DNA from 3 places in the Cupriavidus sp. HE11 genome. Region 3 is predicted to be linked to each of the others. Evidence: predicted binding sites of a transcription regulator. Region 3 holds the regulator's gene; each other region holds the start of a gene.
What was found. The regulator sigma-54, encoded in region 3, starts transcription at its own class of promoters, with help from an activator protein. The targets are predictions, from matches to a motif close to TGGCANGNAANCTGCTTT.
Positions count from the first base shown of each region.

Region 1: the regulator sigma-54 is predicted to act here: its motif matches at 1,859-1,876, upstream of urtA (urea ABC transporter substrate-binding protein).
Region 2: the regulator sigma-54 is predicted to act here: its motif matches at 1,684-1,701, upstream of ACOABP_RS19295 (GTP cyclohydrolase II).

Region 1 is NZ_CP184464.1:2,967,045-2,970,319, forward strand. It holds gene cyoB (cytochrome o ubiquinol oxidase subunit I) at 1-547, shown strand, start outside; gene cyoC (cytochrome o ubiquinol oxidase subunit III) at 553-1,197, shown strand; gene cyoD (cytochrome o ubiquinol oxidase subunit IV) at 1,198-1,548, shown strand; gene urtA (urea ABC transporter substrate-binding protein) at 1,940-3,199, shown strand.
Region 2 is NZ_CP184465.1:405,257-408,531, forward strand. It holds gene ACOABP_RS19290 (URC4/urg3 family protein) at 1-381, opposite strand, end outside; gene ACOABP_RS19295 (GTP cyclohydrolase II) at 378-1,616, opposite strand; gene ACOABP_RS19300 (acyltransferase family protein) at 1,903-3,006, opposite strand; gene ACOABP_RS19305 (amino acid ABC transporter substrate-binding protein) at 3,232-3,275, shown strand, end outside.
Region 3 is NZ_CP184464.1:2,292,905-2,296,179, reverse strand. It holds gene lptA (lipopolysaccharide transport periplasmic protein LptA) at 1-124, shown strand, start outside; gene lptB (LPS export ABC transporter ATP-binding protein) at 148-948, shown strand; gene ACOABP_RS10680 (RNA polymerase factor sigma-54) at 1,126-2,607, shown strand; gene hpf (ribosome hibernation-promoting factor, HPF/YfiA family) at 2,658-3,011, shown strand.

The DNA.
Region 1 (3,275 bases), 670 kb from region 3:
GATGGGCATGACCCGTCGTCTGAACCACACGAACAACCCGGAATGGACGCCCTGGCTGCATCTGGCCGTGGTGGGCGTGGTGTTCGTGGCGCTGGGCATCTTCTTCCAGGTGCTGCAGATCGTCGTGTCGATCCGTGACCGCAAGAAGCTGGCCGACGTGACGGGCGACCCTTGGGGTGGCCGTACGCTGGAATGGGCCGTGTCGTCGCCGCCGCCGTTCTACAACTTCGCGCACACCCCGGTGGTGCGTGACCTGGACGCGTTTGCCGACATGAAGGCTCGTGGCGAGAAGCTGCCGACCAGCGGTTTCGCGCAGATCCACATGCCGAAGAACACGGCTGCCGGCTTCTACATGGGTGCCTGGAGCCTGGCGCTGGGCTTCGCGCTGACCTGGCATATCTGGTGGCTGGCCGCCGTTGGCCTGGTGGGCATGGTGGTGGCGTTCATCCGTCGCGCCAACGATGACCACATCGACTACTACGTGCCGGCCGCCGAGGTCGAGCAGATCGAAACCCGCTACCAGCAGCGTGTGGCTGCACAGGGCTGATAACGATGTCGACAGAAGTTCTTGACCGCTTTGGGGCGCAAGCCCCCGCGCATGCGCACTCGCACGACGAGGCGCATGACCACGCCCATCACGACACCAGCGAGAACACCATCTTCGGTTTCTGGCTGTACCTGATGAGCGACTGCATCTTGTTCGCGTGCCTGTTCGCCGCGTTCGCCGTCCTGCGCGGCGAAGTGGCGGGTGGCCCGACGGGCAAGGAGCTGTTCGAGCTCAACTACGTGCTCGTGGAAACGGCAATCCTGCTGTTCTCGTCGATCACCTACGGCTTTGCCATGGTGTCGATGCAGAACCAGCAGCGTGGCCGCGTGATGTTCTGGCTGGCCGTGACGTTCCTGCTGGGTGCAGGCTTCATGGCGATGGAAATCAACGAGTTCGCGCACCTGATCCATGAAGGTGCCGGCCCGAGCCGCAGCGCCTTCCTGTCGTCGTTCTTCACGCTCGTGGGCACCCACGGCCTGCACGTGGCAAGCGGCATGGTCTGGATGCTCGTGCTGATGTACCAGCTGTCGAAGAAGGGCCTGACCCCGGTGGTGGCCAAGCGCCTGAACTGCCTCAGCCTGTTCTGGCACTTCCTGGACGTGGTCTGGATCGGTGTGTTCACCGTGGTCTACCTGATGGGAGCAATGTAAATGGCACAGCAACACGCAAGCGCCGCCCATGGCGCGTCGCACGGCCACAGCAGCGTCAAGTCGTATGTGATCGGCTTCGTGCTGGCGGTGATCCTGACCGTGATCCCGTTCAAGATCGTGATGGACGGCTCGATGGACCGCGCCACCACGCTCTGGATCATCCTGGGCATGGCCGTGGTACAGATCGTCGTGCACCTGAAGTACTTCCTGCACCTGGACGGCTCGGAAGGCCAGAAGTGGAACGTGATGGCTCTGCTGTTCACGGGCCTGATCCTGTTCATCGTGCTGGCCGGTTCGCTCTGGATCATGCACAACATGAACGCCAACATGATGCCGTGGATGAGCAAGTGACCGTCGTCACCGGTATCTGAAAGAAACGGGGCCCCAGCGGCCCCGTTTTTTATTGCGTTTTTCCCCCGCAGCCCCCCGATGGCGGCGGGGAGGGCGGGAACCTGCGTCCCCGTCCGGAATCTTGCCTCTGGTGCGCCGCGCACCGATCCCTTCCTGCCATGCACCGCATCGGGCCGATGCACGACGCCGGTGCATGCGTCCGTTCCGGGCACTCCGCAAGCTTGGCACCTTACTGGTGCGCCCCCGATCCGTCCCATCCGATTTGTCTCGCAGCCGTTGCCTGGCAACGGTTTGCGGGTATCGCCATTCTTGGCACGCTAGTTGCAGAAGCGTTACCCGGGGTGCGTAGTCCCTGACCACATACGACAAATTGGACAAAATGGGAGCTGCAATGAAACGACGTGACATGCTGAAGCTGTCGGCGGTAGCCGCCGCAGCGATGATCGGTACCAGCCCGCTGATGGCGCAGACGAAGGAACCGATCAAGGTCGGGATCCTGCATTCGCTGTCGGGCACCATGGCCATCTCCGAGACTTCGCTCAAGGACGTGGCGCTGATGACGATCGACGAGATCAACAAGAGCGGCGGCGTGCTGGGCCGCAAGCTTGAGCCGGTGGTGGTGGACCCCGCTTCCAACTGGCCGCTGTTCGCCGAGAAGGCCCGCCAGCTGATCACCAAGGACAAGGTTGCCGTCACGTTCGGCTGCTGGACGTCGGTGTCGCGCAAGTCGGTGCTGCCGGTCTATGAAGAGACCAACGCGCTGCTGTTCTACCCGGTGCAGTACGAAGGCGAGGAAATGTCCAAGAACGTGTTCTACACGGGCGCCGCGCCGAACCAGCAGGCCATCCCGGCCGTGGAATACCTGATGAGCAAGGAAGGCGGCGGTGCAAAGCGCTTCTTCCTGCTGGGCACCGATTACGTGTACCCGCGCACCACCAACAAGATCCTGCGCGCGTTCCTGAAGAGCAAGGGCGTCGCCGACAAGGACATCGAAGAGGTCTACACCCCGTTTGGTCATGCCGACTACCAGACCATCGTCGCCAACATCAAGAAGTTCTCGCAGGGCGGCAAGACCGCAGTGATCTCGACGATCAACGGCGATTCCAACGTGCCGTTCTACAAGGAACTGGGCAACGCCGGCCTGAAGGCCAAGGACGTGCCCGTGGTGGCTTTCTCGGTGGGTGAGGAAGAACTGCGCGGCATCGACACCAAGCCGCTGGTGGGCCACCTGGCCGCCTGGAACTACTTCATGTCGGTCAAGAACGGCGAGAACGACGCGTTCAAGAAGCAGTGGGCGGCGTGGGTCAAGGCCAACAACCTGCCCGGCGGCGACAAGCGCGTGACCAACGACCCGATGGAAGCCACCTACGTGGGTATCCACATGTGGGCCCAGGCCGTGAAGAAGGCCGGCACCACCGACGTGGACAAGGTGCGCGCCGCCATGTATGGCCAGACCTTCAAGGCACCGGACGGCTTCACGCTGACCATGGGCGACAACCATCACCTGTACAAGCCGGTGATGATCGGCGAAGTCAAGGGCGACGGTCAGTTCAACGTGGTCTGGAAGACGCCGAAGCCGATCCGCGCACAACCGTGGAGCCCGTTCATCGCGGGTAACGAAGGCAAGGCCGACAAGGTCGGCGGCAACTAAGCCGTTTGAGGCCCTCTCCCGCCGGCGGGAAGAGGGCGGGGGAGAGGGCAGGCGTCGGCTGATGCGACGCCGGCGT
Region 2 (3,275 bases), on a different replicon from region 3:
GCGCGCGCGCTCCGCGCAATGATCGGCGCCGGACATGCCCGCGCGCTCGCACAGGATCTGCCACCGGTTGATCGACTCATTCCCCGGCCCGCCGCTTTCGAAATGGCGCCAGCGGCTGTGATAAGGCACCTGGAGATCCGGGTAGCGGCGCCGGATGGTGGCCGCCACGTAGTCTGCAATGGCGTGGATCCGGTCCGGATGCCACGTAAACAGTTCAGACTCGCCGGATGCGACGAATTCGGTCACGACCGCGCAATGCGTGCGCACCGCCTCGCCGCTCAGCAGTGCGGAAGCGGGATGATCGGGCGGCACCGGGCTATGCCAGCCGCTGCCCGCGCCGGGTTCGTGTCCGGTCGTACCTCCTGCGGGATGCTCGTTCATTCGTTCAACCCCCTGCCCTTTGCCAGGGCGAGTTCGTTGGCATCAGGCGGCGTGTAGCTGGTGAAGTAACCCGCCGCCACCTTCGCATCGATTTCCACGCGCGCATCGGCCGGGATCAGGGCCTCGGGGATGGGCACCTGCTCCACCACCTCGATTCCCTGCGCCGTCAGCGCGCCATGCTTCATGTTGCTCATCGAGGCCCAGCGGTCGATCCGCCGGATCCCCAGCCAGTGAAAGACATCGGGCATCAGTTCCTGGAAGCGCATGTCCTGCACCCCGGCCACGCATTCGGTGCGCGCGAAATACGTTTCGGCCCGGTCGCCGCCCACCTGGCGCTTGCGTGCGTTATAGACCAGGAATTTGGTCACCTCGCCCAGCGCGCGCCCTTCCTTCCGGTTATAGACCACCAGGCCAACGCCGCCCTGCTGCGCCATCTCGATACAGACTTCGATGCCATGCGCCAGGTAGGGCCGGCAGGTGCAGATATCGGATCCAAAGACGTCGGAACCATTGCATTCGTCGTGGACGCGGCAGGCCACCTTGGTCTCGGGCTTGCCCAGCTTGCTGATATCGCCAAAGAAATAGAGCGTCATGCCGCCGATGGGCGGCAAGAAGACCTTCAGGTCTGGCCGTGTGACCAGTTCCGGGAACATGCCGCCGGTCTGCTCGAACAGGCTGCGGCGCAGGATGCTTTCCTTGATATTGAACCGGCGGGCGATGCCGGGCAGATACCAGACCGGGTCGATGGCGGCCTTGGTGACGCGCACATCGCCGTTGGCATACAGGATGTCGCCGTCCGGTGCCAGGCGGCCCGCCGCGATGGCCGCCACCAGTTCCGGCATATTGATATGGGCGCGCGTGATGGCAATGGTCGGCCGGATATCGAAACCGGCTGCGATGCGGTCGGCAAAGACCGTCGATACCAGATGGCCCCAGGGATCGAGCGACACGATCTTGTCGGGGTCGCCCCACTGCGCATGCGGGCCGATCGGCTCGGCCGGCGCCGTGTCGGTCAGGTCGGGGCGGTGCGCCCGCTGGAGGCTGCCCGAAGCCACGGCCAGCGCGCGATAGATCGCGTAGGCCCCGGCATGCGTACCGATCACGTTGCGCTGCGCCGGGTCTGTCAGGCTGGCGATCACAGGCCCCCGCTCGGCCGCGGTGGGCGCGCCCCAGTGGATCGGCTCGGCCGGCTTGTCGCGGCGCGCGTGCGAGGTCAGGACGATATGGTCGGACATGGTCGCCTCCCCGGTATGAAACCGGAACACGAATCCTGACCAGATGGTCAGGTTTACATGTTCATAGTAGGCAACGTTCGTGCCAACGCCCAAGTGGGGTTGTTACGGTTGGTGGCATCCCGTACGCACCGTCGGCGTGCCTGGTGCCACCGTCCGGATGGCGCGTGCGGTACATCGCGGTGCAGCGCGCACCGGATCCCGGCGCCGGCCGGGGATGACCGTCGGCACAAGCAAAAACGGCACGTTCGATCGAACGTGCCGTTCCGGCGATGAAGGGGCGAGAGGCTCAGCCTTCCGCGCGATGGCCCAGGCGCTCGCGCCCACGCTGGGGCAGATCGGCGGTCAGCCAGTCCACCATGGCCCGCACGGGGTTGGCGGCCTCCACATAGCGATGGAACAGCGCCCCGGCGGCATTGCTGGCGACCCAGGCCAGGCCCATGCCCAGCGCATTCAGCACCGGCCGGCCCGGAACGAAATGGGTAACCACGGCATTGACCACCAGGCAGACCGGAAAGTGCACCAGGAACACCGAATAGGAAATCCGGCCGAAGTACGCGGTCAGGCGTCCGGCTGGCCAGCTCTCCAGCCAGCCGCCGCGACGCGAGACGGCCAGCAGCAATGCCGTTGCCAGCGCCACCGCAATGCGCAACCGGAAGTCCACCGCCAGCGCGGCCAGGCCGATGGCGGCCAGCGCCATCAGCGGCATGACCGAGCGGCCCGGATTCGACGCCCAGTAGGCCAGCGATCCCGTGCCGTAGGCACCAAAGAAATAGATGGCCCAGATATCCCACGACGCATCGCGGTTGAACCAGAACAGCGAGGCCATTGCCAGCACTCCCACCAGCGGCACGCCGAGCGGCAACGCGTCGCGGACCACGGCCCGGGCGAACCACAGCGCCAGCACCATCAGCGCGAACAGTTGCAGGTCGATGGCGATATACCAGACGCCGGCGGACAGCGCGTCCACATCGAGAATGTTGTGCAGCAGCAGGACATGAGCCACGAACTGCGCCAGATGCGGCGCGGCCGGGATGGAATCGTGCTGCATCCAGGTGCGCGCGATGGCGGCACCGGCAATTGCCACCAAGATGGCGGCGGCAAACGGCACCACCAGTTTCTGGTAGCGGCGCCAGATCGTCAGCACCGGGCTGGCGGCAGTCAGGCGCCCGCCGGGGGCCAGGCTGCGCGCGGCCAGGAAGCCGCTGATGACCAGGAAGACCTGCACGGCGATGCGCGCATAGTCGGCCAGCCAGCCGATCAAGCCAGGCGCCAGTGACTGGGCGGCATCGGACATCGGCCCGTAGAACGCCAGGTGGTGCAATACGATCAGCTGCGAGCTGACCGCCTTCAGCGCGTCTACACACGCCAGACGGGAAGGACGGGGGCTCATTTGTTCTTCGTGGGGGTGCAAAGTGGGCCGAATTGTACTCGCATCGGTGCATTCAGCCTTGGGGCGACCGGTAACCGCTGCCGTAACGGTTGTAATTCCGTGTACGGCGTGGCGAAAAGGCAACTTTCATTGCACTACTCTCGGGCATTAGCTAATAAGAAACAAATTCTTCGTGCGCAATGGCCGGGGGTATACCCTTGCGTCTTTCCGTGCCTTGCCCCGAACATGTCCCTGACTGTTGCCTTCTCCTCGTTCCGCCGCCTGACGGC
Region 3 (3,275 bases):
CACCACGGCCGGCAATACGTCGGGCCGCGTGCGCGCGGTGCTGTCGCCCCGCGCGGACGCCAGCGCCCCGGCCGCGTCCAGCGCGCCGCTGGACCTGAAGCCGTCCACCGCGCCCAAGCCTTAACGTTTTACCTCCAGCCAGTCCTGATGAACGATACCGCCACGCTCGCCGCCTCTGCCCCGTCCAACGCATCCGCCGTCCGCACCGACAGCAGCACACTGGTCGTGCGTCACCTGAAGAAGCGCTACGGCACGCGCACGGTGGTCAAGGACGTATCGCTCGATGTGAAAAGCGGCGAGGTGGTGGGGCTGCTTGGCCCCAATGGCGCGGGCAAGACCACGTCGTTCTACATGATCGTGGGCCTGGTGGCGCTGGACGAGGGCGACATCGTCCTCGACGACGAGCACATCAGCGGCCTGGCCATTCACGAACGCGCCCGCATGGGCCTGTCCTACCTGCCGCAGGAAGCGTCGGTCTTCCGCAAGCTCAACGTGGAAGAGAATATCCGCGCGGTGCTGGAGCTGCAGCTGGAGAACGGCAAGCCGCTGCCGAAGGCCGAGATCGAACGCCGCCTGGATTCGCTGCTGGACGACCTGCAGATTGCCCACCTGCGCAACAACCCCGCGCTGTCGCTGTCGGGCGGCGAGCGCCGCCGCGTGGAAATCGCCCGTGCGCTGGCGTCGTCGCCGCGCTTCATCCTGCTCGACGAGCCGTTTGCAGGCGTGGACCCGATCGCCGTAGGCGAAATCCAGCGGATCGTGAGCTTCCTGAAGGCGCGCAATATCGGCGTGCTGATCACCGACCACAATGTGCGCGAAACGCTGGGCATCTGCGACCACGCGTACATCATCAGCGAAGGCACCGTGCTGGCCGCCGGCCAGCCCGAGGAAATCATCGCCAACGAGTCGGTGCGACGCGTCTACCTGGGCGAAAACTTCCGCATGTAAGCCCCCGGCCGCCCTTGCGGCCGCTCTTCCGACGGGCCATCCGGCACGTCATCGGCAGGTCATTTCTACCGCACTTGCCAACGGTTTTTCCAAAGCCGTTTCCGATCAGGAAGCCGAAGCGATAGGTTGTAGCAAATTCCGTTCCAACAACGGAAAGATGCGCATAGAATAGGTCGCATGAAACCTTCGCTTCAGCTCCGCCTCTCCCAGCATCTGGCCCTGACGCCGCAACTGCAACAGTCCATCCGGCTGCTGCAGCTTTCCACGCTCGAACTGCAACAGGAAGTGGAACAGGCGCTGACGGAAAACCCGCTGCTTGAACGCGAGAACGACTGGATCGAAAGCCCGCTGCGCGTGGCGGCGGACGGCTCCGTCAACCTGCAGAGCGCCCCGGCGCCGGCCCCGGCCGAGCCGCAGGCCAACGGTGACGACCGCGCCGAGCACGCGGCTGGCGGCGACGAAGAAGGTTTTAGCGATTCCGCGAGCGAAGACTATGGCAGCGACTGGAGCCTGGACGACTTCGCTCGCCGTCCGCAGAACGACGAAGACGAAAAGACGCCGATGCAGTTACGCGATGCGGACCCCACGCTGCGCGAATACCTGATGGAACAGCTGACGCCGCTGAAGATTTCGGCGCGCGACAAGGGCCTGGCCATTTTTCTGATCGAATCGCTCGACGACGACGGATACCTGAGTGCGTCACTCGAGGAAATCTGCACCGAACTGCCCGAAGAGCTGGAATTCGAGATCGAGGAAGTGCAGGCCATGCTGACGCTGCTGCAGAGCTTCGATCCGCCGGGCGTGGGCGCGCGCAATGCCGCCGAGTGCCTGAGCCTGCAACTGAAGCGGCTGCAGCATCCGCAACGCGAACTGGCCCTGTCCATCGTCAACCATCATCTTGAACTGCTGGCCGTAAGGGATTACACGCGTCTCAAGAAAGCGCTGCAGGTTGACGAAATTGCACTAAAGGCGGCGCACGATCTGATCCGCTCGCTGGCACCGTACCCGGGGCATGCGTACAGCCGCCCCGAAGCGGATTTCGTGGTGCCCGACGTGTTCGTGCGCAAGAGCGGCAGCAGCTGGATTGCACAGCTGAATCCGGACGTCATGCCGCGCCTGCGCATCAACGACATGTACGCGCAGATTTTGCGCGGTGCAAAAGGAGAAGCGGGTGCGGCGGGCCTGCAGCAGAAGCTGCAGGAAGCCCGGTGGCTCATCAAGAACATTCAGCAGAGATTCGACACGATCCTGCGTGTGGCGCAGGCAATTGTGGAGCGTCAGAAGAACTTCTTTTCGCACGGCGAAATAGCAATGCGCCCCTTGGTTTTGCGGGAAATAGCCGATACACTCGGTTTACATGAGTCGACCATTTCCCGGGTGACTACGAACAAATACATGGCCACGCCAATGGGTACTTTCGAGTTGAAGTACTTCTTTGGTAGCCACGTCTCCACGGAGACGGGCGGCGCGGCCTCATCCACGGCGATCCGCGCGCTGATCAAGCAACTGATAGGAGCCGAAGACCCCAGGAATCCTCTTTCCGACAGCCGCATCGCCGAATTGCTGGGCGAACAGGGCTTTGTGGTCGCACGCCGCACGGTGGCCAAATACCGCGAAGCGCTGAAGATCCCCGCAGTGAATCTCCGCAAGTCTTTGTAGCCGAGCCGCAACCGCCTGCCTGGTGCGGCTCTTTCAGAAGGAGAAGCGCTATGAACTTCAAGATCAGTGGACACCACCTCGACATCACGCCGCCGCTGCGTGAGTATGTGGAAACGAAACTGGAGCGAATTGTCAGACATTTCGATCAGGTCATTGGCGTGAGCGTGCTGCTATCTGTCGACAACCACAAGGAAAAGGACAAGCGTCAGTACGCGGAAATCAATCTTCATCTCAAGGGCAAGGACATCTTCGTCGAAGCGCACCATGAAGACCTGTACGCCGCGATCGACTGTCTGGTCGACAAGCTCGACCGGCAGGTGATCCGCTACAAGGACCGCGTGCAAGGCCATGACCGGGAAGCGGTCAAGTACCAGATGGCTGAAGCCCAACTACAGCAACAATAGGCTGGCAACCCGTGAACTGCCCCTCCAGGTGGACTTGAACATCCCCCGAAAGGACTGATAGGAAGAGAGCAAAGCCGCGCAGATGCGCGGCTTTTTTGATGGGTGCACGCTCCCGGCAGGCCGAAACTCTCCGTTACCTTCGCGCCACGGCAGAAACCATTTGATTCACCGGGGGTGTTCGCATCTTGCGCGGCTCGGTGTATGCTGCGCCATACAATAACGACAGGCAGAACGGTCCCGGTGACCCGCACGGCATACCGCATG